Regions from separate parts of the Limnobacter sp. G6BE5S genome, predicted to be linked through region 3. Evidence: predicted binding sites of a transcription regulator. Region 3 holds the regulator's gene; each other region holds the start of a gene.
What was found. Region 3 encodes sigma-54, which starts transcription at its own class of promoters, with help from an activator protein. Its sites were predicted from a motif close to TGGCANGNAANCTGCTTT; they were not measured.
Positions count from the first base shown of each region.

Region 1: ACVL1J_RS03150 (TorF family putative porin) is a predicted target of sigma-54. The motif match lies at 2,324-2,341, and genes of this name have one in related genera.
Region 2: ACVL1J_RS04375 (CmpA/NrtA family ABC transporter substrate-binding protein) is a predicted target of sigma-54. The motif match lies at 4,803-4,820, and genes of this name have one in related genera.

Region 1 is NZ_JBZFLM010000001.1:647,352-654,533, reverse strand. Features, by position in the region: gene ACVL1J_RS03160 (ammonium transporter) at 1-1,120, opposite strand, end outside; gene ACVL1J_RS03155 (P-II family nitrogen regulator) at 1,142-1,480, opposite strand; gene ACVL1J_RS03150 (TorF family putative porin) at 1,551-2,270, opposite strand; gene ACVL1J_RS03145 (accessory factor UbiK family protein) at 2,482-2,712, shown strand; gene ACVL1J_RS03140 (YifB family Mg chelatase-like AAA ATPase) at 2,800-4,365, shown strand; gene ACVL1J_RS03135 (MFS transporter) at 4,373-5,683, opposite strand; gene ACVL1J_RS03130 (hypothetical protein) at 5,683-6,225, opposite strand; gene ACVL1J_RS03125 (DUF1840 domain-containing protein) at 6,277-6,648, shown strand; gene ACVL1J_RS03120 (Mpo1 family 2-hydroxy fatty acid dioxygenase) at 6,667-7,182, opposite strand, start outside.
Region 2 is NZ_JBZFLM010000002.1:261,055-268,236, reverse strand. Features, by position in the region: gene ACVL1J_RS04400 (flavin-containing monooxygenase) at 1-549, opposite strand, end outside; gene ACVL1J_RS04395 (FecR family protein) at 733-2,037, shown strand; gene ACVL1J_RS04390 (choice-of-anchor I family protein) at 2,123-3,997, shown strand; tRNA gene ACVL1J_RS04385 (tRNA-Ser) at 4,068-4,157, opposite strand; gene ACVL1J_RS04380 (hypothetical protein) at 4,226-4,639, shown strand; gene ACVL1J_RS04375 (CmpA/NrtA family ABC transporter substrate-binding protein) at 4,978-6,297, shown strand; gene ntrB (nitrate ABC transporter permease) at 6,294-7,130, shown strand; gene ACVL1J_RS04365 (ABC transporter ATP-binding protein) at 7,127-7,182, shown strand, end outside.
Region 3 is NZ_JBZFLM010000001.1:125,260-132,441, forward strand. Features, by position in the region: gene ACVL1J_RS00585 (monovalent cation:proton antiporter family protein) at 1-388, opposite strand, end outside; gene ACVL1J_RS00590 (KpsF/GutQ family sugar-phosphate isomerase) at 495-1,487, shown strand; gene ACVL1J_RS00595 (KdsC family phosphatase) at 1,487-2,026, shown strand; gene lptC (LPS export ABC transporter periplasmic protein LptC) at 2,023-2,610, shown strand; gene lptA (lipopolysaccharide transport periplasmic protein LptA) at 2,607-3,188, shown strand; gene lptB (LPS export ABC transporter ATP-binding protein) at 3,185-3,940, shown strand; gene ACVL1J_RS00615 (RNA polymerase factor sigma-54) at 3,953-5,473, shown strand; gene hpf (ribosome hibernation-promoting factor, HPF/YfiA family) at 5,514-5,843, shown strand; gene ACVL1J_RS00625 (PTS sugar transporter subunit IIA) at 5,954-6,424, shown strand; gene hprK (HPr(Ser) kinase/phosphatase) at 6,429-7,182, shown strand, end outside.

The DNA of each region.
Region 1 (7,182 bases), 520 kb from region 3:
AGATTGGGCCGGCCATCAAGCCAAGGATAAGCGCGCCCATTGGGCCGATCGTGCCGCAAGCCGGTGTAATTGCAACCAAACCACCAACTGCACCAGACGCAGCGCCCAGCATGGAGGCCTTGCCTTTCAGCAGCGCTTCAGCGCCGGCCCAGCTCAATGTTGCAGCCGCAGTGGCCAGCAATGTATTGATGAAGGCCAATGTGGTACCGCCGTTGGCTTCCAGGTTTGAACCGGCGTTGAAGCCGAACCAACCCACCCACAGCATGGAGGCACCGACCATGGTCAATGTCAGGCTGTGTGGAGTCATTGCTTCTTTGCCGTAACCAACACGCTTGCCGATCATGTAGGCGCCCACCAAACCTGCCACAGCAGCGTTGATGTGAACCACAGTACCGCCGGCGAAGTCGATTGCGCCGTCTGCGAAGATGAAGCCAGCAGCGTCCCACACCATGTGTGCAATCGGGATGTAGCTGAATGTGAACCAGATTGCGCAGAACAACAGCACCGCAGAGAACTTGATGCGCTCAGCGAATGCGCCCACGATCAGGGCACAGGTAATGGCCGCGAATGTGGACTGGAATGCGATGAAGATGAACTCAGGAATCATCACACCTTCAGTGAACGTGGCCGACAAGGAATCGGGCGTTACACCGCTCAGGAAGAGCTTGCTGAAGTTACCTACAAACGGGTTGTCGCCACCGCCGAAGGTCAGGCTGTAGCCGTAAATGGCCCACAACACAACGATCAAACAGAATACCGACATGACCTGCATGAGTACAGACAACATGTTCTTGGCACGAACCAAGCCGCCGTAGAACAAGGCCAAACCTGGAATTGTCATGAAAATCACCAAAATGGTGGCAATCATCATCCAGGTAATATCGCCTTTGTCCACTGTTTGCTCAACAACAGGTGCGGCTTCTTCGGCTGGTGCAGCTTCAGCGGCCATTGGGGCTTCAGCAGCAGGTGCGGCTTCAGGGGCAACAGTTGCGTCGCCTGCGGGCATTGTAACGGCTTCGGTGGCAGGTGCCGCCGGGGTTTCTTGCGCAAACACACCGGGACTAGCAACACTGAAGCTCAGTGCCGCGGCCGCCAGCCAGACAGTCAGAAGTTTTTTCATGATTTCCTCACTTCTCTCTGGTTAAAGGGCGTCTTTACCGGTTTCGCCTGTGCGAATACGGGTAACACTCAACAAATCAAACACGAAAATTTTGCCGTCACCGATCTTGCCGGTTTTGGCTGCGCCTTCAATGGCTTCGCAAGCCTGATCAACCAGGCTGTCATCCACTGCGGCTTCAATTTTCACTTTGGGCAAAAAGTCGACAACATACTCGGCACCGCGATACAACTCGGTGTGACCTTTCTGGCGACCAAAACCTTTCACTTCGGTAACCGTAATGCCTTGTACGCCGATGGCAGACAGCGCTTCACGGACTTCATCGAGTTTGAAAGGCTTAATGACTGCTGAAATTAGCTTCATTACGCACTCCTGAATTAAGTTTGAAGAGGGTGGAAACAGCGCCCTCTTCAGAGCGCTGTCTGGATACGATTTAGAACGTTTTACCAACAGAGAAAACAAGCACGCCATCGGTGTTGTTCTTGCCTTTTGGCTTGATGTCTGTATCAACGTAGGTCAAGCCCAAGTCAAAGCCAGAGTAGGCATAGGTCAAACCAATGCTGTAGTCATCGTAATCGGCATCGCCGTTGCCAGGACCTTCAACACTTGTTGTACCGTAGTGAAGTGCCAAGCCGAGGTCGTCGGTAATTGAATAGTCGTAGTTCAGGTACGCGTATGTCGAGCCGTCCGCATCAGTAAAACCGAAATAATCTTTGGACAAGGAATAGGCACCACCCAAAGTGAAACCGTACGCGCCAACGCTACCGTATAGCTCAAGGGTATCTAAGTTGTCTGTTTTTTCAGCGCCAGTGTAGAGATACTGAAGCAGACCAACATCATAGGAAATCCCGGACGCTTCGCCAGCGTAACCAAGGTAAACATCTGTCTCCAAGCCGCCGGCATCCAGGCCGAAGAACGGCTGAAAGTCGATACTTGAATTCCAGACACCCGCGTAAAGGCCGCTTGAGTGGCCGTAATCAAAACCACCTTGCAAAGCCAGCTCACCGTCCGTCTGGGAAACACCACGGAAGCGGTAGTCAGTGACCATACTCACGTTTGCAGACATTGTGTGCTCAGACTCTTGAGCAGAGACAGTTGAAACAGCCCCGAAGGTTGACGCAGCGATTGCAGCGACCATTACTAATTTTTTCATCTCACTCTCCTAAAAATAGATGAATGCCGTAAAGTTTTTTTGGCAAGGGTCTATTAGCGAGAAGCGTGCCAGCCGTGAACTCGTCAGTAATTTCGCGATAAATCCCCCTTTTTCGGGCACAATAGCGATGCAATTTTTTGAATTTTTCACTGCGGCACCAATTTGGTGCACTCCTTTGGTGCGATGCACGACTACTCTTTTGGGGGAAACATTGGCGAACAATCCTTTCGACACCATTGCGGCCAAAGTTGGTGATTTGCTGAATGCAAAAGGCCTTCAAAACATGGAAAACCCAGTCACACAGCTGATTCGCCAGGGTTTGCAGGACATGGAATTTGTCAGCCTGGAGGATTTTGAAATCCAAAAGGAAGTGCTGAACCGGCTACGCGAAAAGGTGCATGCACTGGAAATGCGCGTGGCGGAACTCGAAAAGCGGACCTGACCCCACTGGGTGACCTCAATATGAGCACCCATTTGCCAAACGAAGCGGTGTGGGGATAATCGTCGGGGTTTGACTGCGCCCCCAACCATGCCTTTAGCCACCCTTCACAGCCTTACCTTTGTGGGCGTGCGCCCTGTTGCAGTACAAATTGAAGTCCATTTGTCGGCGGGCTTGCCTTCATTTGCACTGGTTGGTCTGCCCGACACGGAAATTCGCGAGTCCAAAGAACGGGTTCGGTCTGCACTGCTCAACAGCGGCTTCGAATTTCCCTCCCAACGCATTACCGTCAACCTGGCGCCTGCCGACCTTCCCAAAGGCAGTGCCGCATTCGACTTGGCTGTGGCGTTGGGTATTGCCAGCGCATCGGGGCAACTGGCCAAGGCCGATCTTTCCGACTGGCTGTTCGCCGGAGAGTTGTCGCTATCAGGCGCACTCACCGGCATGCGCAGCCCGTTTGCACTGGCGGTGGCAGCGCGAAAAGAAGCGCAATTGCGCCAACGCCCCTTGAAATTAATGATGCCCAAAGCACAGGCTAGTCTTGCTGCAACAGTGCCTGACATTGCAGTGTTTGGTGCAAGCACTTTGTTTGAGGCAGCTGCGCATCTGGTTGGGCATGGCAATCCGCTTGAGCAACAACACGGCAGTGTACAAAGCAGTCAAAGTCAGCCGTATCTTCCTGACATGGACGAGGTCATTGGGCATCAAACGGCAAAACATGCGCTACTGACCGCCACCGCGGGTCAGCACCACATTCGCTTGGTGGGGCCTCCCGGAAGTGGAAAATCCATGCTGGCACAGCGTGTTGGTGGGCTGATGCCGCCCTTGCCTTTCGAGGACTCGCTTGAAATTTCCGCCATTCGAAGCTTGAAAGGCGAAAGCGATTTACTCAGCCCGCAGCGCCCTTTCCGCAACCCGCACCCCAGCAGCTCAATGGCAGCCCTGATTGGCGGGGGAAACCCGCCCTCTCCGGGAGAAATTACCCTGGCGCACCAGGGCATTTTATTCACAGATGAAGTGCTGGAATTTGATCGCCGTTGCCTGGAGTCGTTGCGTGAGCCCCTGGAAACAGGGCGGGTCAATATTTCCAGATCGGGCCACCAAGCCAGTTTCCCGGCCAGGTTTCTGTGGGTGTGTGCACACAACCCCTGCCCATGCGGCTGGTTGGGTCACCCGGCCAGAGAATGCCGCTGCACCCCAGACCAGGTTCGGAAATATCAAAACAAGCTTTCTGGCCCCTTGGCCGATCGGCTTGATATTTCAGTGGAGGTGCAGGCCATTGACCACGGTACACTGCTGCACGCAGAAGTAGAGCACAACGAACAGGCTGGCAGTGCACGGCTGCGTGCCCAGGTTGAAAAGGCCCGTGCCATTCAACTTCAACGCCAAGGTTGCTTGAATGGTGAAATGAGTGCCGGGCAAATCAGCAAGCATTGCAAACCGGCCAACAGCGCAGAAAAACTATTGCTGGCCTATGCCCAGAAAAACCACCTTTCTGCACGGGCGTTGCACCGAATTTGCCGAGTGGCCAGAACGCTTGCGGACCTGGACGAGGTCAGTCAAATCGATAAAAAACACATTGCCACAGCCATTCAGTACCGCAGGGCGCTAGCTGGCGAGTCAAGCAGCCAGTCGCCAGTGACCCATACACCGTAAGCCATGCTCAACCCCCGCGTTGTTGCTCTGCTCCGAATGGGATCAGATGACTGACCTTGCGGCCGGGTCGCGCATACCAAACCCAGCTGCACAACTGCATGACCCACAAAATGGCCAGGGAAATCCGCATGGCATCGGTGCTGCTGAGCCCCAATGCCGCAAATGAATCAATACCAATACCAATGCCCCATTGAATGCTGAAAGCACCAATGAAGATCAACAAATTCAACGCTGTGCTGGAGCGACCGGTGAGTTTTTTTGGAAATGGCTTGTTACAAGTTGCGTAGGTCATGATGCCTGACGAAATCAGGAATGCATGAATCAGCCAACCCCACAGGCCCGATTGTGCCCCCTGCACAATTTGAACCGCAAAGATCACCAGCGACAACCCCATGCCAATCAGCATGATCTGGTCTTCATCACCCCCTGCCTTCGACACCCGACGCGTTAAAAAACCAAGCGCCAAATACCCAAGCATGAGCACCGCGGAAATCCAGAACATGTTTTGTGCAGCCTGCGCATTGCTCACCCCGATCACGTTGGTAAACCAAGGGCCAACCCACAAACCATGAAACGCCATGAATCCGCCTTGCGTAATCATGGCCAGGGGTGCCACACGCCAAAAGTGCGGGTGTGCATAAATGGCTTTGTAGCCTTGGGCCATGTCAGCAACGGACTGGGTTTTTTGCGGTTTGAACAGCGAAGGCAATGCAAACCACAAGGCCAAACCTGCCAATACACACAGCACTGCTGCCACACCAAACACACCGCGCCAACCCAAAGCGGGCAAAGCCGCCTCGACGGGCGTTGTGACGGTAAGCGCACCCAATGAACCAGCCACCAGCATCCATGAAGACAGACTGGCCTGCATGTGCGGTCGAAAGTACAGCGAGTAGGCTTTCACCGCCGCCATCAAGCAGGCTGACACACCCACGCCAATCAATGCACGGCCCAACCACAGTACCAAGTAGGAGTCTGCCACTGCAAAAAGCAAGGCACCCAAGGCAGCAAAACCAATGAGTACCGCTTCTACGCGCCGGGGACCATAGCGGTCAAGCATCACGCCTACGGGCAACTGCATGATGGCAAACGAGAGGAAATAGGCCGAGGCCAAAAAACCCAACTGCCCCGCAGTCAATCCCAGTTCCTGAACCAAAGGTTGGGCGATCACCGCATTGATGGCCCGAAACGCATAGGACATGACGTAGGCCACAGCGAATATGATGAACACGCGCATGGCCAGGCCACCGCTGACATACATATGCTCAACGCCATCGGGGCCTATTTCATGTGACACGTCTTGAGGGTTGTACCGCATTACTGCCCCAACAGCGAAAATCCGCCAAACCATGAGGTGACCGAATCAGGATTGGCAGCCTCGCCGGGACCCATCATCATTACCTGGTACAGAATTCCCTGGTGCTCAAAAAAACGGGCTTGCGCAAAAGCAGTTTCACCGTTTGGCAAAGTGCCTTTGATTGACATTTCATGCACAGTTTTACCCAGCCATTGAATCGGTTTCAGATCCGGTTGACCTGCGGAAATATTGTTGGCCACCGCTTGTGCCAACGCATCGCGCAACACACCGCCTTGCGCTGCCAACTCACCCTGCAAAGGCACGGTGCCAACCGCAAAGTACAAACCTTCAACCTGCGCAGCATGCAAAGTCAACGGCACCTTCAGGCCAATCAGGTCCATGGTTCGTGTGACTTGTGCAGGCTTGTCAGGAAAGGTGGCCATGTAGCCTATGTCGGGATTGGGCACCACGCGCCAGTTGAACTGGGGCGAGCAAGCGACCAGGGCGCATAATGCAAACAAGGTGACAAAAATTGCGCGGCTTTGAGCAAAGGCTTTATTCATGAGACGCTTTAAGGCGAAAATTAGGCAGGTGCTCCATTGTAGGGGCACTTCATGCAGATCAATAGCAGTGATAACCAGAGTGTGAACAGAATGGGTATTGTGAAATTTAAATCCAAAGCAGCCGGCGACATTGTGATGTTCAAGTCCAACGCAGAGCAGCTATTTCGAATTATGGGAATTGAGGCCAGCGAATGCGGCGTGATCGAGCCCCAGGACCTTGCACATGCGCATGCACAACTGGTTGCTGCTGTGAACATGGAGCGCATGGCCAAAGCCGAGAACCCGGTCAATGAAGACGAACTGACGGTGGAAGAGAAGATTGCCCTTAAAAACCATGTGGCTCTTGAGCAGCGCGCCTTCCCATTGCTGAAAATGCTGGAAGAGGCGCAAAAGAAGAATGTGGATGTGCACTGGGGATTCTAAAGAATCCCCCTGATTTCTTCAGGCGTTCGCCGTGTCGCGGCGACGAACAGGCCCTGCGATTGCTTCAACCTGCAACTGGGTTTTCTTGCCCAGGCCGATTAAAAAGCCCAGTTCGGCGACGACAAACAAAGGGCCAATTGCCAAACCAATCACATCGTCCACAAACGCGGGTTTGCGCCCTTCGTAGTAGTGACCAACAAACTGGATAATCCAGCCCACCACAAAAATTCCCACGCCGGCACCCAACCAAGCCACTGTGCTTAACGTTGCGAAATGCCCGGCAGTCAACAACAAAGCGCCGTGAATAAAAAACATGGCCAGGCCGTAACTCAAGCTGAGCTTGAAATAAAACAGGCTGGACAGCAGAAACACCACCAAAGCTGGCGTTACCGCAATACCGGCCACATCGATCGACACACGCGACAAGAGAATAAGCACCGACAACACAATAATGGGCACGCCAATAAAGTGCGTGGCAATGTTGCGAGGGTCACGGTGATAGGTGGCATACGTGGCCAGTTGGTCAACCAGGGT
Region 2 (7,182 bases), on a different contig from region 3:
AACCTGCGCAGCACTGGCGCCACTTCCAATAATGGCAACGCGTTTGCCAGAGTGGTCGTAATTTTGATCCCAGGCATTGGTGTGAAAGGTTTTTCCCTTGAATGTGTCGAGACCTTTGAAATTTGGAATCACAGGCGTACTCAGCGGGCCAGATGCATTGATCACAAACTGCGCCTTGAGTACATCGCCACCCTGCAGGTACACACGCCAGCGCTGCTCGTTCTCGTGCCACTCGGTGCGCTGCACATTGCTGTTGGTTCGGGTTTTCTCACGCAGACCGTGCTTGGTAATTACATGCTCGGTGTATTGCTGAAGCTCCTCCCCTTCTGCAAACATTTGACTCCAGTCATACGGTTCGCTTTCGATGGAATACAGCAGCGATTGAACATCGACCGCGGCGCCGGGATATGAGTTCTGACACCAGGTGCCGCCCATGAAGTCGCGGCGCTCCAGCATGATGAAATCTTCAATGCCACGCTTTTTCAAATTGATTGCTGCACACTGGCCACCAAAGCCACTGCCAATAATTACGACTGTGTATTCACTCATGCCAAAGACCTCTGTCAGAAAAATTTTGCTTCCGTGAATGTATATCTGACAACGAACATTGTCAATTATAAATTCACCAATAGAGGGTAGAACCCTCCCCCTAATTGGAGGATTAAAAAATTGCGCTCCTTGCAAAATTGACAGGTGTGTTAAATACCAATCAAACAAACAAGGAGCAAACCCATGGCCGCACCCCAAGCATTGATCAAGAACATAGAAGGCGAAGTGAACGTGAGCCGCAACGGTGAAGCAGTGGCCGTGAAAGCTGGTGACTACCTGCTACCCGGTGATGAAGTAATCACCGGTGCTAACGGGCGTATGGCACTGGAGTTCCCCGGTTCTGACGGTCAAATTCCCGCTGCCGGGGTGATGACCGCCAACGGCAAGCTGACATTGGGCGAACAACCAGGCCCCAACGGCCAGCAGCAAATCGTTGTGCTGGAAGACGGTGAATGTTTTGAATTCACCACCGAACTGGCTGAGAACTCTGCTGCTGCCGAAGGCGGGGCTGTTGCCGGCTTGTTTGGTGCTGGCCTGTTAGGCGCAGGCAGTGGTGGCGTAGCTGGTGCAGGCGCCGTGGCGGCTGGTGCGTTTTTGGCAGGTGGTTCTGGGGACTCTGGCAGTGGCTCCGGCAGCGACAGCAACATCAACAATGCCGGTGTGGGTGCTGGCGAATTTTCCTCACAAGACAGCCCTCAAAGCCTTGAAGAATTTGCCAATGAAAACCTGACCCAGGAAAACCTGGAACAAAGCATTTTGCAGCCCATTCAGGATGCAGTGCAAAACAGCCAGAGCAACCCTGAAACCACCCCTGACAACGTTGCTGTTGCTGTGGAACAAACAGGCCTGGGCGTGTTGGAAAACGTGCACGATGCCTTGGTGGCCACCACGGGCGAAGGCACACCGCAAGCCGACCTGGTACAACAATTGGTCGAGGGCGCGAATGAAACACCCTTGGGTGAACCCCTGAGCCCGATTACCAGCCCTCTACTTGATGCTGTGAACACTGATCTTGGACTGGACACCCTGATTTCTGCCTTGCCCAATGTTGATCCTGCCGATGGTGGACTGGTCACCAGCGTGGTGGATTTGGCAGATGGTATTACCCAACCCATCAGCGAACAGGTCGAACCCTACGATCAATTGCTACAGGGTTTGAGGGATGCTGCCGTTGAAATCGACAACGTACTGGATGGCGTGTTGAGCCAAGTGACAACCGAAGTTCCGAATGTCGACGGTTTGGGAGACTCCAGCCCCGCCCTGCCCGCCGAAGTTGAAAGTGGCCTGGCAGACTTGGTCGATGGCATTCTGGGTGGCGCCGATACCCTTCAAAATGCCTTGGAAGGCGGTGGCGGTTCTGGTTTGCCAGAAGTTCCCGAAGGCGATTTGTTGGGCACGCTCAGCAGTGGTATTTCATCCGGTGCCGATGCACTGGGTGGCGAATTGGGCGGTTTACCCGGATTGCCAACCGATGGATTGCCAAGCTAATACGCATCGCACTTAATATTTGTCATCAAGATTTCATCTTTGAACAATAGGCTCGATCGTTTTATAGCGATACGAGCCTATTTTCATGAACAAGACCAAAATTCAATTATTCACACTCAGTGTGATTGCAGCAGCTACCCTCGCTGCATGTGGCGGTAATGGCGAAAGCTCGGCCAACAACACCACAACTCCTTCCGAGGTAACGCCAGCCAGCGTGACTCTGGAAAAGATTGGTGGATTTTCCACCAACCAGTTCGATGAGAGCGCAGCTGAAATTCCAGCATATGACCCAGCCAGTAAACGCCTGTTTATGGTCAACGCTTTGGCAGGTGCTGTGGATGTATTTGATTTGTCTGATCCTGAAAACCCCACGTTGATCGACACGCTAGACACCAACGATGTACTTGCAGGCTCGGTAGTCAACAGCGTCGCAGTCGCGAATGGAATTGTGGCTGTGGCCATTGAAGCACCGATCAAAACCAATCTGGGTCGCATGGCTTTGTATCGCGCCAGTGATTTGACGTTGCTAAGCGCACGCACTGTGGGTGCGCAACCCGACATGATCACCTTCACACCCGACGGTAATACGGTACTCACGGCCAACGAGGGCGAACCCAGTGACGACTACCAAATTGACCCGGAAGGCAGTATCAGCGTAATTGACGTGCGTGACCCACGTGCCCCGATCGTGCGAACCGCCAGCTTTAGCGCATTCACAGGGCAAGAGGCCAGTTTGCGTGCCCAAGGCATTCGAATCTATGGGCCTGGAGCTTCGGCCTCACAAGATTTCGAACCTGAATACATCACTGTATCCGCTGACGGCACCACGGCATTCGTGACCCTTCAAGAAAACAATGCAATTGCAAAAATCGACATTGCGACAGCAACCGTGACTAACGTATTCCCTTTGGGCGAAAAAGATCACGGTGCCGTTGGAAATGAATTTGATGCCTCTGACTCCGATGGTGACACGATCAACATTCGCAACTGGGCAGGTGTGATTGGCTTGTACCTACCCGATGCCATGGCCTCTTACACGGCTGCAGACGGCAATACCTATTTGATAACAGCCAACGAAGGCGATGCGCGCACCTGGGGTGAGGACAACCCAGCTTACTTCGCCGGTGATGCAAGCAAAGGCTTTGTTGAAGAATTCCGGGTGAAACACCTGGTGAACCGAAATGGTTGGGCTGGTCGATTGAATGACGACTTGCCAGCTCAACTCGACGACTTGGCCAATGGCGGCTTGCTTAACCCAACGGTGTTTGGATACTGTGGTGCCGTAGCAGGAAACCCGAACGGCTGCCGAGCAGATGATCAACTCGGTCGCTTGAACGTCACGTGGACCATGGGCTATCGCACTGATGCCAATGGCGCGCCTATTCTATTTAACAGCACGGGTGTAGAAGACCCTGCAGGCGATCGCCTGATGTACGACAAACTGTATTCATTCGGTGCGCGTTCATTCTCGATTTTCAATGAAGAAGGTGTACTCGTATTCGACTCAGGCTCTGAAATTGAACGCTTCCTGGCCAGCGATGATTGCAAGGTAGGCAGCACCCGTAATCTGAATTGCAAAGATTTTTTCAATTCAGGCCATGACGAAGGCAACGCACTGGACAGCCGAAGCGACGCCAAAGGCCCTGAGCCCGAAGGTGTAGCTGTAGGCAAGATCGGCGACAAGACTTTTGCGTTCATTGGTCTTGAACGCATCGGCGGAATTCTGGTTTATGACGTAACCGATCCTTCGGCACCCGTGCGCGTGGACTATTACAACACCCGCGACGACTGGACCAACGATCCCGCAGACCCCGCGGTGCTGCCAACAGTGGGCGACCTGGGACCAGAGGGATTGGTATTCATTCCAGCCAAGGATTCCCCAACAGGTGAACCCTTGTTGGTGGTTGGCAATGAAGTGAGTGGTAGCACTGCGGTGATGAGGGTAAATTTGAGCTTCTAAGCTTCTCACCCAACGCCACTCCTGCGTGCCGAGAGTCAACAAAAAGCCCCTTACGGGGCTTTTTGTTTTTTGGCGGAGAAGGAGGGATTCGAACCCTCGAAGAGGTTGCCCCCTTACCTGATTTCGAGTCAGGCCGATTCAGCCGCTCTCGCACTTCTCCATGGGGCGCAAGTATATAGTATTCGGGTAGTATCCAAAAACACTCAAAACAACAAACGGAGACAACTTTTGAACAAAACTACAAATAGCCGGTTCATTTTTCTGGGCTTTATTGCCGCTGGCTTTACCAATATATTTGGCATGCTTGCGGCCAGCGAGTTTTTCAGTAATTCGGCTTTTCATGAATTATCACCCGAAGTTTTTTCCCCATTCGGCACTTTCATGGTCATGGTTTGGGGTCTGGCTTATTTGGCGGTTGCCAAACAGGCTCACCAACTGCCGGCAATCTGTTTCGTATTTGCTTTCGAGAAAGCCATTTATGTGTACACCTGGGTAATCTGGATCAGCAGCAAATCCGACATGCTGCCAATCATTCAGGAAAAAACTCCCCTGCTTGCCTTGTTTTATTCCGGCTACGGCATCATCGATTTGGCTTATGGGCTCTTTTTCGCGTGGGTCGGAATTCGCGCACTTCAAAAATAAGCACTGAAACGCGTACATCAATCCGGTGCATGCACCAATTCCATCAAATCTGGCGCACTGATTTATTTGGTGCGCCGCACCAAACTCGCTCTGTGCACCAAAAATAGTGTTCTTTTCAGCACTGTTTTAACTCAATTTCACAACTGTGCACTTCTTTTTTGCATGGCACACAAACTGCTAAGTGTGCTGTAAGACCTATGCCAACGAAGGATAGGGTCAGATGCTTTCAGGCAATGCAATAAAGAAGTACTGGACAACGGCGTCCATCCCAAACTTGCTGGGCAGGTGTGGCGATGTGCGCCGTTTTTTCTTGAGTTGATTTTTCAAGGACGCACACGATGAGCAATAAACCAACTGACAAAAAACCCGAACTGTCGGAAACACGCCGCACTTTTATCAAGCAGTCGGCCGCAGTGTGGGGATCGACCATGCTGGCGGGTTTTGGCGCACCCTCCATCGTGATGGCCCAATCAACAAAACTGGAAACGACCAAAGCAAAACTGGGCTTCATCGCTTTAACCGATGCGGCCCCCTTGTTTGTCGGTATTGAAAAAGGCTTCTTCAAAAAGCATGGCATGCCCGATGTCGAAGTGCTCAAACAATCATCCTGGGGCACCACACGGGACAACCTTGTACTTGGCTCTGCGAACGGCGGCATCGACGGTGCGCACATCTTGACCCCCATGCCTTACCTGATCAGTACGGGCGCCATGACCGCCAACAACATTCCCACTCCCATGTACATTCTTGCCCGCCTGAACCTGGGCGGACAGTGCATTTCAGTTGGCGAGGAGTACAAAGCCTTGAAAGTAGGCACTGACACCCGCGAATTCAAAAAAGCCCTGATGGCCAAAAAAGGCGGCGGCAAAGCAGTGAGCGCTGCGATGACCTTCCCTGGTGGAACGCACGATTTGTGGATTCGTTACTGGATGGCCGCAGGTGGTATTGACCCCAACAACGATCTATCGACCATCGTGGTGCCGCCCGCACAAATGGTGGCCAACATGAAGGTGGGCAGCATGGACACTTTCTGCGTGTGCGAGCCTTGGAACAAACAACTGATTACACAAAAAATTGGATACACCGCACTAACTACAAGTGAGTTGTGGCAAAACCACCCAGAGAAAGCCCTGGGCATGCGCAAAGACTGGGTGGATGCCAACCCCAATTCTGCCAAAGCACTGGTGATGGCAGTGATGGAAGCACAAATGTTCTGCGAAGACCCAGCCAATCGCGAGGAAGTGGCACGAATCTGTTCACAGCGCAGGTGGATCAATGCGCCAATGGGCGACATTGTCGACCGCATGAAGGGCGATTTCGACTACGGCACAGGGCGCGTGGTCACCAACAGCCCACAACAAATGCGCTACTGGAAAGACCAGGCTTCCTACCCGTTCCAAAGCCACGACCTTTGGTTCATTACAGAAAACCAGCGCTGGGGTTACCTGCCCACAAAACTCGACACAGGCAGCTTGATCAAGCAGGTGAACCGCGAAGACATCTGGCGCGAAGCCGCTGCCACTTTGAAAATCGACAAGTCGGCCATTCCTGCCAGCACATCACGCGGTGTGGAAAAAATGTTCGATGGCAAAGTGTTCGACCCAAAGAACCCGAAAGCCTATCTCGACAGCTTGACCATTAAGGCGATGAAATCATGATGACCACTGACTCTCTCGAACGCTTGCAAACCACTCCAAAGGCGAAAAGCAAGCTATTCAAAGAAAGCCTGGGCAAACTGGTGCCGCCCATCGTGATCATGAGTATTCTGCTTTTGATCTGGGAAATACTGTGCAGCACCGAAGGTGCCCGCCTGCCCGCACCCAGCAAGGTGATCACTGACACGTGGGAATTGATCATCAACCCGCTTTACGACAACGGCGGCAACGACGTGGGCATGGGCTGGCAAATACTGGCCAGCCTTGAACGCGTGGCCATCGGTTACAGCCTTGCGGTGGTGGTGGGTGTTGCCTTGGGTGTACTGGTGGGTCAGTCCACCTGGGCGCTGCGTGGTTTGGACCCACTTTTTCAAGTGCTTCGTACCGTGCCACCACTGGCCTGGTTGCCTTTGTCACTGGCTGGCTTTCAGGATGGAAACCCATCTGCAATTTTCGTGATTTTCATCACAGCCATTTGGCCCATCATCATCAACACTTCTGTCGGTATTCGCAATATTCCCGAAGACTACCGAAACGTGTCGCGAGTCATTCAACACAACGGCGTGGAGTACTTCTGGAAAATTATGTTGCCCGCTGCTGCACCTTATATTTTTTCGGGTTTACGTATCGGAGTAGGCCTTAGCTGGCTGGCCATTGTGGCGGCTGAAATGTTGATTGGTGGCGTGGGCATTGGCTTTTTCATCTGGGATGCCTGGAACAGCTCGCTAATCAGCGACATTGTATTGGCACTGGTCTACGTGGGCATTGTCGGCTTTATTCTGGATCGATGCATAGCGTGGGTTGGCAACAAAATTACTCGCGGAGTAACAAAATGAGCGATCGTTTCTTAAGTATTTCTCAAGTTCAAATGCAATTCGAACGCAATGG
Region 3 (7,182 bases):
TCGATGACATGGCGGCCGCCCCCGCCAATACAAACGCGGTGCTCAATGGCACTTCCAGAAAATAGCCCGCCAGCAAACCCAATCCCATAACGCCCAGCATCGTCAGGCTGACCTGGGCAAAACCCAAACCAAAAACGACTCGGCGCATGGCGTGTAATTTGGGCAGACTGAATTCAAGGCCTATCGAAAACATCAGGAATACGACACCAAACTCGGCCAAGTGGCGGGTTTCCGGTGTGTCTGGAACGATACCCAGCGAATACGGGCCAATCAGCGTGCCCGCAAACAGATAGCCCAGCATGGCGGGCAGCTTCCAGTGACGGAAAAGCGAGACCGCCAGCACTGCGACCAGCATAAGAATCAAAGAAAGCTCTAGAGCGTTAGGCACGTTTAATGCTTAGGAAGTGAAGAGAATTGGCACGCGCTTTGCTATACTGCCCTGAAAAGAGCACAGCCTCAAGCACCTTTGTTGCTTAAGTCTATCAGGGTCCACCATGTCAACAACACCGTCGAATAATGACAAGCACGATTTTCTGGCCATGGCCAGAGAAGCGTTGGCCATTGAGGCCCAAGCAGTTTCGGCATTGTCCGAGCGCTTGAATGACCAGTTCAGCCAAGCCACCACCGCCATCCTGAACTGCAAGGGTCGGGTGATTTTGATTGGCGTGGGCAAGTCGGGGCTGATTGCCAAGAAGATTGCAGCCACCTTTGCCAGTACGGGCACTCCCTCCTTTTTCGTGCATGCCACTGAAGCCTCGCATGGCGATTTGGGCATGATCACCCAAGAAGACGTGGTCATTGCCCTGTCCAACTCTGGCAATACCGAGGAACTGGTGGCCGTGCTGCCAGCCATTGCACGCCGTGGCGCAAAAATAGTCGCCATGACAGGCAAACCCGACTCCGCCCTGGCGCGTCAGGCTGATTTGGTCTTGGACTGCGGTGTTGAAAAAGAAGCCTGCCCCCTGAATTTGGCCCCAACAGCCAGCACCACAGCTGCTTTGGCACTGGGGGACGCACTTGCCGTGGTTGTACTTAAAGCCAGGGGCTTCAGCGAAGAAGATTTCGCCCTGTCGCATCCCGGTGGCAGCCTGGGCCGCAAACTGCTGACCCATGTCAGCGATGTCATGCGCAAAGGTGATCGCATACCTGCAGTGTCGCCTTCGGCCAGCATCTCCAATGCCATCCTGGAAATCACCAAAAAAGGCTTGGGCATGACCGCCGTAGTCGATCCCGGCAACAAATTGCTCGGTGTTTTCACAGACGGTGACCTGCGCCGCCTGATTGAACAAGGCCTCGACCTGCGCGGTTTGCTGGTCAGCGAAGTCATGAACAGTGCGCCGAAATGTATTGCGCCCGACAAGCTGGCAGTAGAGGCGGTGCGCATGATGGAAGTCAGCCACATTAGCCAAGTCGTAGTGACCGACGAGCAAGGGCACATTGTGGGCGCCTTGAACTTTCATGACCTGTTTGAAGCCAAGGTGGTTTGATGAATCAATTTACCGACCGCAAACCCACCGCCGCAGAGGCCGCATCGCAAATCAAATTGATGGGCTTTGATGTTGATGGCACGTTGACTGACGGTGGCCTGTATTTTGGCAACGAAGGCGAAGTCATGAAGCGCTTCAGCGTATTCGACGGTCAAGGACTTCGGCTGCTGATGGACCACGGCATCAAAGTGATCTGGATCACGGCGCGCTCCAGCGCCATTGTCGAGAAACGTGCAAAAGACCTCGGCATCTACCAGTTGGTCCAAGGTTGCAAAACCAAACTGCAAGCCTATGATGACATTCGCCAATTGCTGGGGCTGGAATGGAATGAATGCGGTTTTTTCGGCGACGACTGGCCCGATTATCCAGTGCTTCAACAGGTTGCCTTGGCAGCAAGTACCCAACACTCCCCGGCCGCCATGAAAACTACAGCCAACTGGATCAACACACGCCCACCCGGTGACGGCGCAGCACGCGAGCTGTGTGATTTTATTCTGAGTCACCAGCCTGGCTACCAGAACCCTTGGGAAGCAACGTGAAACCCGTCAGTGCTTTTTTCAATCTGATTTCGCAGTTCATACCGCTGCTGTTAACGTTCGCGTTGGCAGCTACGTCGTATTGGTTTGCAATTCAGTCCGAGCTCAGCCTGTTCAGTGTCAGTGGCAAAAACGACCCCACCAGCAGCGACTATTACCTGCGCAACTTCTCGGTGCAAAGCCATGACTTGGCCGAGAACAAGTATTCAATTATTCGCAGCAAATCTGCAGAGCACATTCCACAAGGCAATGTGTGGAACATCACCGAGCCGGAGCTTGAACAATTTGAAGCGGGTAACGGCATGGTCAAGGGCAATGCCCGGAAAGGCGTGTACCTGCTCGATACGGATGAAATTTACCTCCGGGAGGATGTGGTAGTGACCAGCCAAGACGAAGGGCTTGTGACCACCATGAAGTCTGAAGAAATACGAATCGACAACATCACCAACGAAATTTCCACCGACAAGAATGTATTGGTAACCCGGCCTGGCCAAAGGTTTGAGGCACAGGGTGCAACATTGAACAACGACACAGGCGAATTGATAGCGCAAGGCTCGGTCAAATTTCGCATAGAGGCAAAACGATGAAATGCTCCAACTGGATTTCCATGGCACTGGCAGCACAGGCACTGGCTTTCGGGGTCAGCGTGCACGCACTGGAAGCTGACAAACGGCAACCTACCACCATCGACGCCAACCAGATGACGTACAACGAAAAGTCGAACGTGAACGTGTTTACAGGCAATGTGTTACTAACGCGCGGAAGCCTTGTGATTCGCGGCGACAAACTCACGTTGACTGAACGCAGCGACGGCACCCAATTCGCCACAGTGGAAGGAAAACCCGCCCGCTTCAAACAACAACGCGACTCTGAACGCCCCAATGAAGTCTTGCTGATCAACGGCACTGGCAACACGATTGAATTTGACGGCGACAAATCGATTGTTACGCTGACCGGCGCAGCCAGCATTCAGAAAAGCACCAATGGTCAGCTGACTGAATCAATTTCCGGCACCAAAATTACTTATGAACAGAACACCGAATTTTTGAATGTGGTGGGCTCGCCCAACAGCAGCGGATCCTCTCGCGTGCAGGCAGTCATCAAGCCGAAAACCCAAGCGCCTGCACCAGCGCCCGAACCAGCGCCAAAAGGGGGCAGCAAGTGAGTAACACCCCCGCTCAAACCTTGACTGGTCAGGGCCGACTTCAGGCACTCAGCCTGCGCAAGGCCTACCGCAGCAAGCGTGTAATTGAAGATGTCTCACTGCATGTGGACACCGGTGAAGTGGTTGGCTTGCTGGGCCCCAATGGTGCTGGCAAAACCACCTGCTTTTACATGATCGTGGGCCTGGTCAGCGCCGACGAAGGCAATATCTGCCTCGAAGGCCGTGACATCACGCTTCAACCCATTCATGAACGTGCGCGTGCGGGCCTGTCCTATCTTCCCCAAGAGGCTTCCGTATTTCGCAAGTTGACGGTGGAAGAAAACATTCGCGCTGTACTGGAAATTAATCCGCCCAAAGACAAAACGGTGGACCAAGCGGTTGAAGACTTGCTCAACGACCTGCAAATTTCACACATTCGCACCTCGCTGGCCGCCTCACTTTCAGGTGGCGAACGCCGCCGCCTGGAAATTGCGCGCGCATTGGGCAGCCAACCCCGCTTTATTTTGCTGGATGAGCCTTTCGCAGGCGTAGACCCAATCGCCGTACTGGAAATTCAACGCATTGTGGCCTTTCTGAAATCGAAAGGAATTGGCGTGTTGATCACCGACCACAACGTGCGCGAAACGCTGGGCATTTGCGATCGTGCTTACATTATCAGTGCAGGTCGAGTATTGGCCTCGGGTAGTCCGGAACAAATTGTGAAGAACGACGATGTACGCCGCGTGTATCTCGGCGAACACTTCCGGATGTAAAGCTGAGCCCCCATGAAACAATCCCTTCAGCTTAAAGTTTCCCAAAATCTCACGCTCACGCCGCAGCTTCAGCAATCCATTCGATTGCTGCAACTGTCCACACTCGAACTGCAGCAGGAAATTCAACAGGCACTGGCCGAAAACCCGCTACTCGAGCTGGCCGATGAAGAGGCTGTTGAAGGCGAACGTACACTCAGCCTGGACAGCAGCAATGGCGAATTGCACGAGCCACAGGGCGACAGCTTCGAAGCCGAACCGGACCCACGCAAAGCCAGTGAGCCCGTCAGCGATCAACAAGCTGAACAAGACAACCAAAGCGAAGAAATTGTTCAACGCGAGACCATCGACTCCATTCAGGACAACTGGGAAGGTGACTGGCGCGACAACAGCGGCGCAGGTGCCGATGGCGACGAAGAAAAACCCGGCCTTCAACTGGCTGCGCCCGACAGCAGCCTGCACCAACACCTCATCGACCAGCTGCGCATGACGCAGGCCAGCGAACGCGACAAAAACCTGGTGCTGTGGCTGATCGACTACCTTAGCGACGATGGCTACCTGACCGTTGAACTTGAAGACCTGTGGGAAACCTTGCAGGACGAACCCGACCTGGAGTTTGAAGAACTGAGCGCGGCACTGCGCCTGCTGCAAAGCTTCGACCCACCCGGCGTGGGCGCACGCAATGCGGCAGAGTGCCTGTTGCTGCAACTGGCCCAGCGCCGGGACATTACTTGCCAAACAAACCTGTACGGCAACTGCCAACACATTATCCGCGACCATTTGAGTTTGCTCGCCCAGCGTGACTTCACCAAACTGAAGAAAGCCCTGAATGTCGACGAAGACACTTTAAAGATCTGCCATCAAATAATCCGCTCGCTAGAACCTTTTCCCGGCGCGCGCTTTCGGCGCATTGACGACGATCATGTGGTGCCCGATGTCATTGTTAAAAAACTCAGTGGACAATGGCATGTGCAGCTCAACCCCGATGTAATGCCCAAAATTCGAATCAATGAAATGTACGCCTCGATCCTGAGGTCTCACCGTGGTCAAAGCGCACAACTCAGCGCGCAACTTCAAGAGGCCCGGTGGCTCTTAAAAAACGTTCAACAGCGATTTGACACTATTTTACGGGTGAGCCAAGCGATCGTAGAACGACAAATCGGCTACTTCAATCATGGCGAAATCGCAATGCAACCCTTGGTTCTGCGGGAAATTGCTGATTTACTGGGACTGCATGAATCGACCGTGTCAAGGGTTACCACGCAAAAATATATGTTGACGCCCTATGGGTTGGTTGAGCTAAAGTATTTCTTCGGAAGTCATGTTTCCACCGATTCAGGTGGGCAAGCTTCCAGCACGGCCATCCGTGCACTCATCAAGCAACTGATTTCTGCGGAGGACGCCAAGCAGCCGATATCTGACAGCCAAATCGCCGACCTACTCGGTCAACAGGGCATCGTGGTCGCAAGACGCACGGTCGCTAAATACCGGGAATCACTGAAAATACCCCCGGTGAACATGCGTAAGTCGCTTTAAAGTTAAAGCTTCCCCCCGCAGCAACGAAAGGAGATACCTTATGAACTTGAACATCAATGGTCATCATCTGGAAGTTACCCCAGCTATTCGAAATTATGTAATTGAAAAACTGGACCGGGTGAAAAGGCATTTTGATCACGTCATTGATGCATCGGTGACCATCTCGGTGGTCAAGCTGGTTCAAAGGGCAGATGTTACGCTGCACGTTCGCGGCAAAGACATACACGCTGAATCAAGTCATGAAAACCTCTACGCAGCCATTGATGCGCTGGCCGACAAACTCGATCGCCAGGTATTGCGGCACAAAGACAAACTTACCAATCACAATCACACGCCCATAAAACACCAAGTGGTAGAAGAAGCTGAATAAACCACTGTAATTTCAGGGAAATTCAAAAGGCGGACTTCAATCCGCCTTTTGTGTTTTTATGGCGTATAATCGGCCCCACGATTAGAAGCGGGTCTCAGGAATCAACAGCGATGAACTTGATCGCAAATCTACTTCCACCATCCAACATATTGTTGGACACACAGGTCACCAGCAAAAAGCGCGTGTTTGAACAGGCCGGACTGGTCTTTGAAAACAACCAGGGCATTGCACGGTCCAAGGTGTTCGACAGTCTTTTTGCGCGTGAGCGTTTGGGCTCCACTGGCCTTGGCCAGCAGGTGGCGGTGCCGCATGGCCGCATCAAAGGCCTGCGCGAACCCATCGCCAGCCTTGTGCGTGTGCAAGATCCCATTCCGTTTGATGCCCCTGACGGCCAACCCGTCAAGCTACTCATGTTTTTGCTGGTGCCTGAAAGCGCAAACCAGCATCATCTGGATATACTGTCAGAACTGGCTCAAATGCTGTCTGACAAGGATTTCCGTGAGAAACTCATGACAGAATCCGATCCTGGTGCCACTCACCAATTGATCGCCAACTGGGAGCCTTACCAACCAGCGAGTTAAGCCTGTGAAGCAACTGAAAGAACTGATCGAAGCCAACCGCAACAAACTCAAACTCGACTGGCTTGCCGGTTTAAACGGTGGTGATCGTCACCTTGATCTTCAGTGCTTCGCATCCTCCGATCTCGTAGGTCACCTCAACACCATTCACCCTGGCCGTATCCAGGTTTTTGGTCGCCAGGAAATCGAATACTTCGCCCGCATCAGCGATGCTCGCAAAAAACATCAAATTGATAAACTGATCGAAGGCGACCCTCCCGCCATCATCGTCGCCGAATCTTTTCAGCCACACGCATTGCTCAAAGCGGCTTGCGACGAATCCAACATCCCGTTGCTGGCCACACCGCTGTCTGCCGCAGAAATTATCGACTTTCTGCGCGTATACATCAACAAATGGCTGGCCCCCACCACCATGATGCACGGCGTGTTCATGGACGTGCTCGGCATGGGCGTGCTCATTTGTGGTGAATCGGGATTGGGCAAAAGCGAACTCGGTCTTGAATTGATTTCTCGCGGCCATGGCTTGGTGGCCGACGACGTGGTGGAATTCTCGCGCGTGGCCCCCAACCTTATTGAAGGCCGTTGCCCCGAATTGATCCGCAACTTGATGGAAGTGCGTGGGGTTGGGCTGCTCGACATCAAGGCAATTTTTGGTGAAACGGCAGTGCGCCGTAAAATGCGGCTCAAGCTGATTGTGCATTTGGTGCGCAAAGCGTCTTTGGAATTGCATCAGGAACGACTGGTCACCGAACCGCAATTCC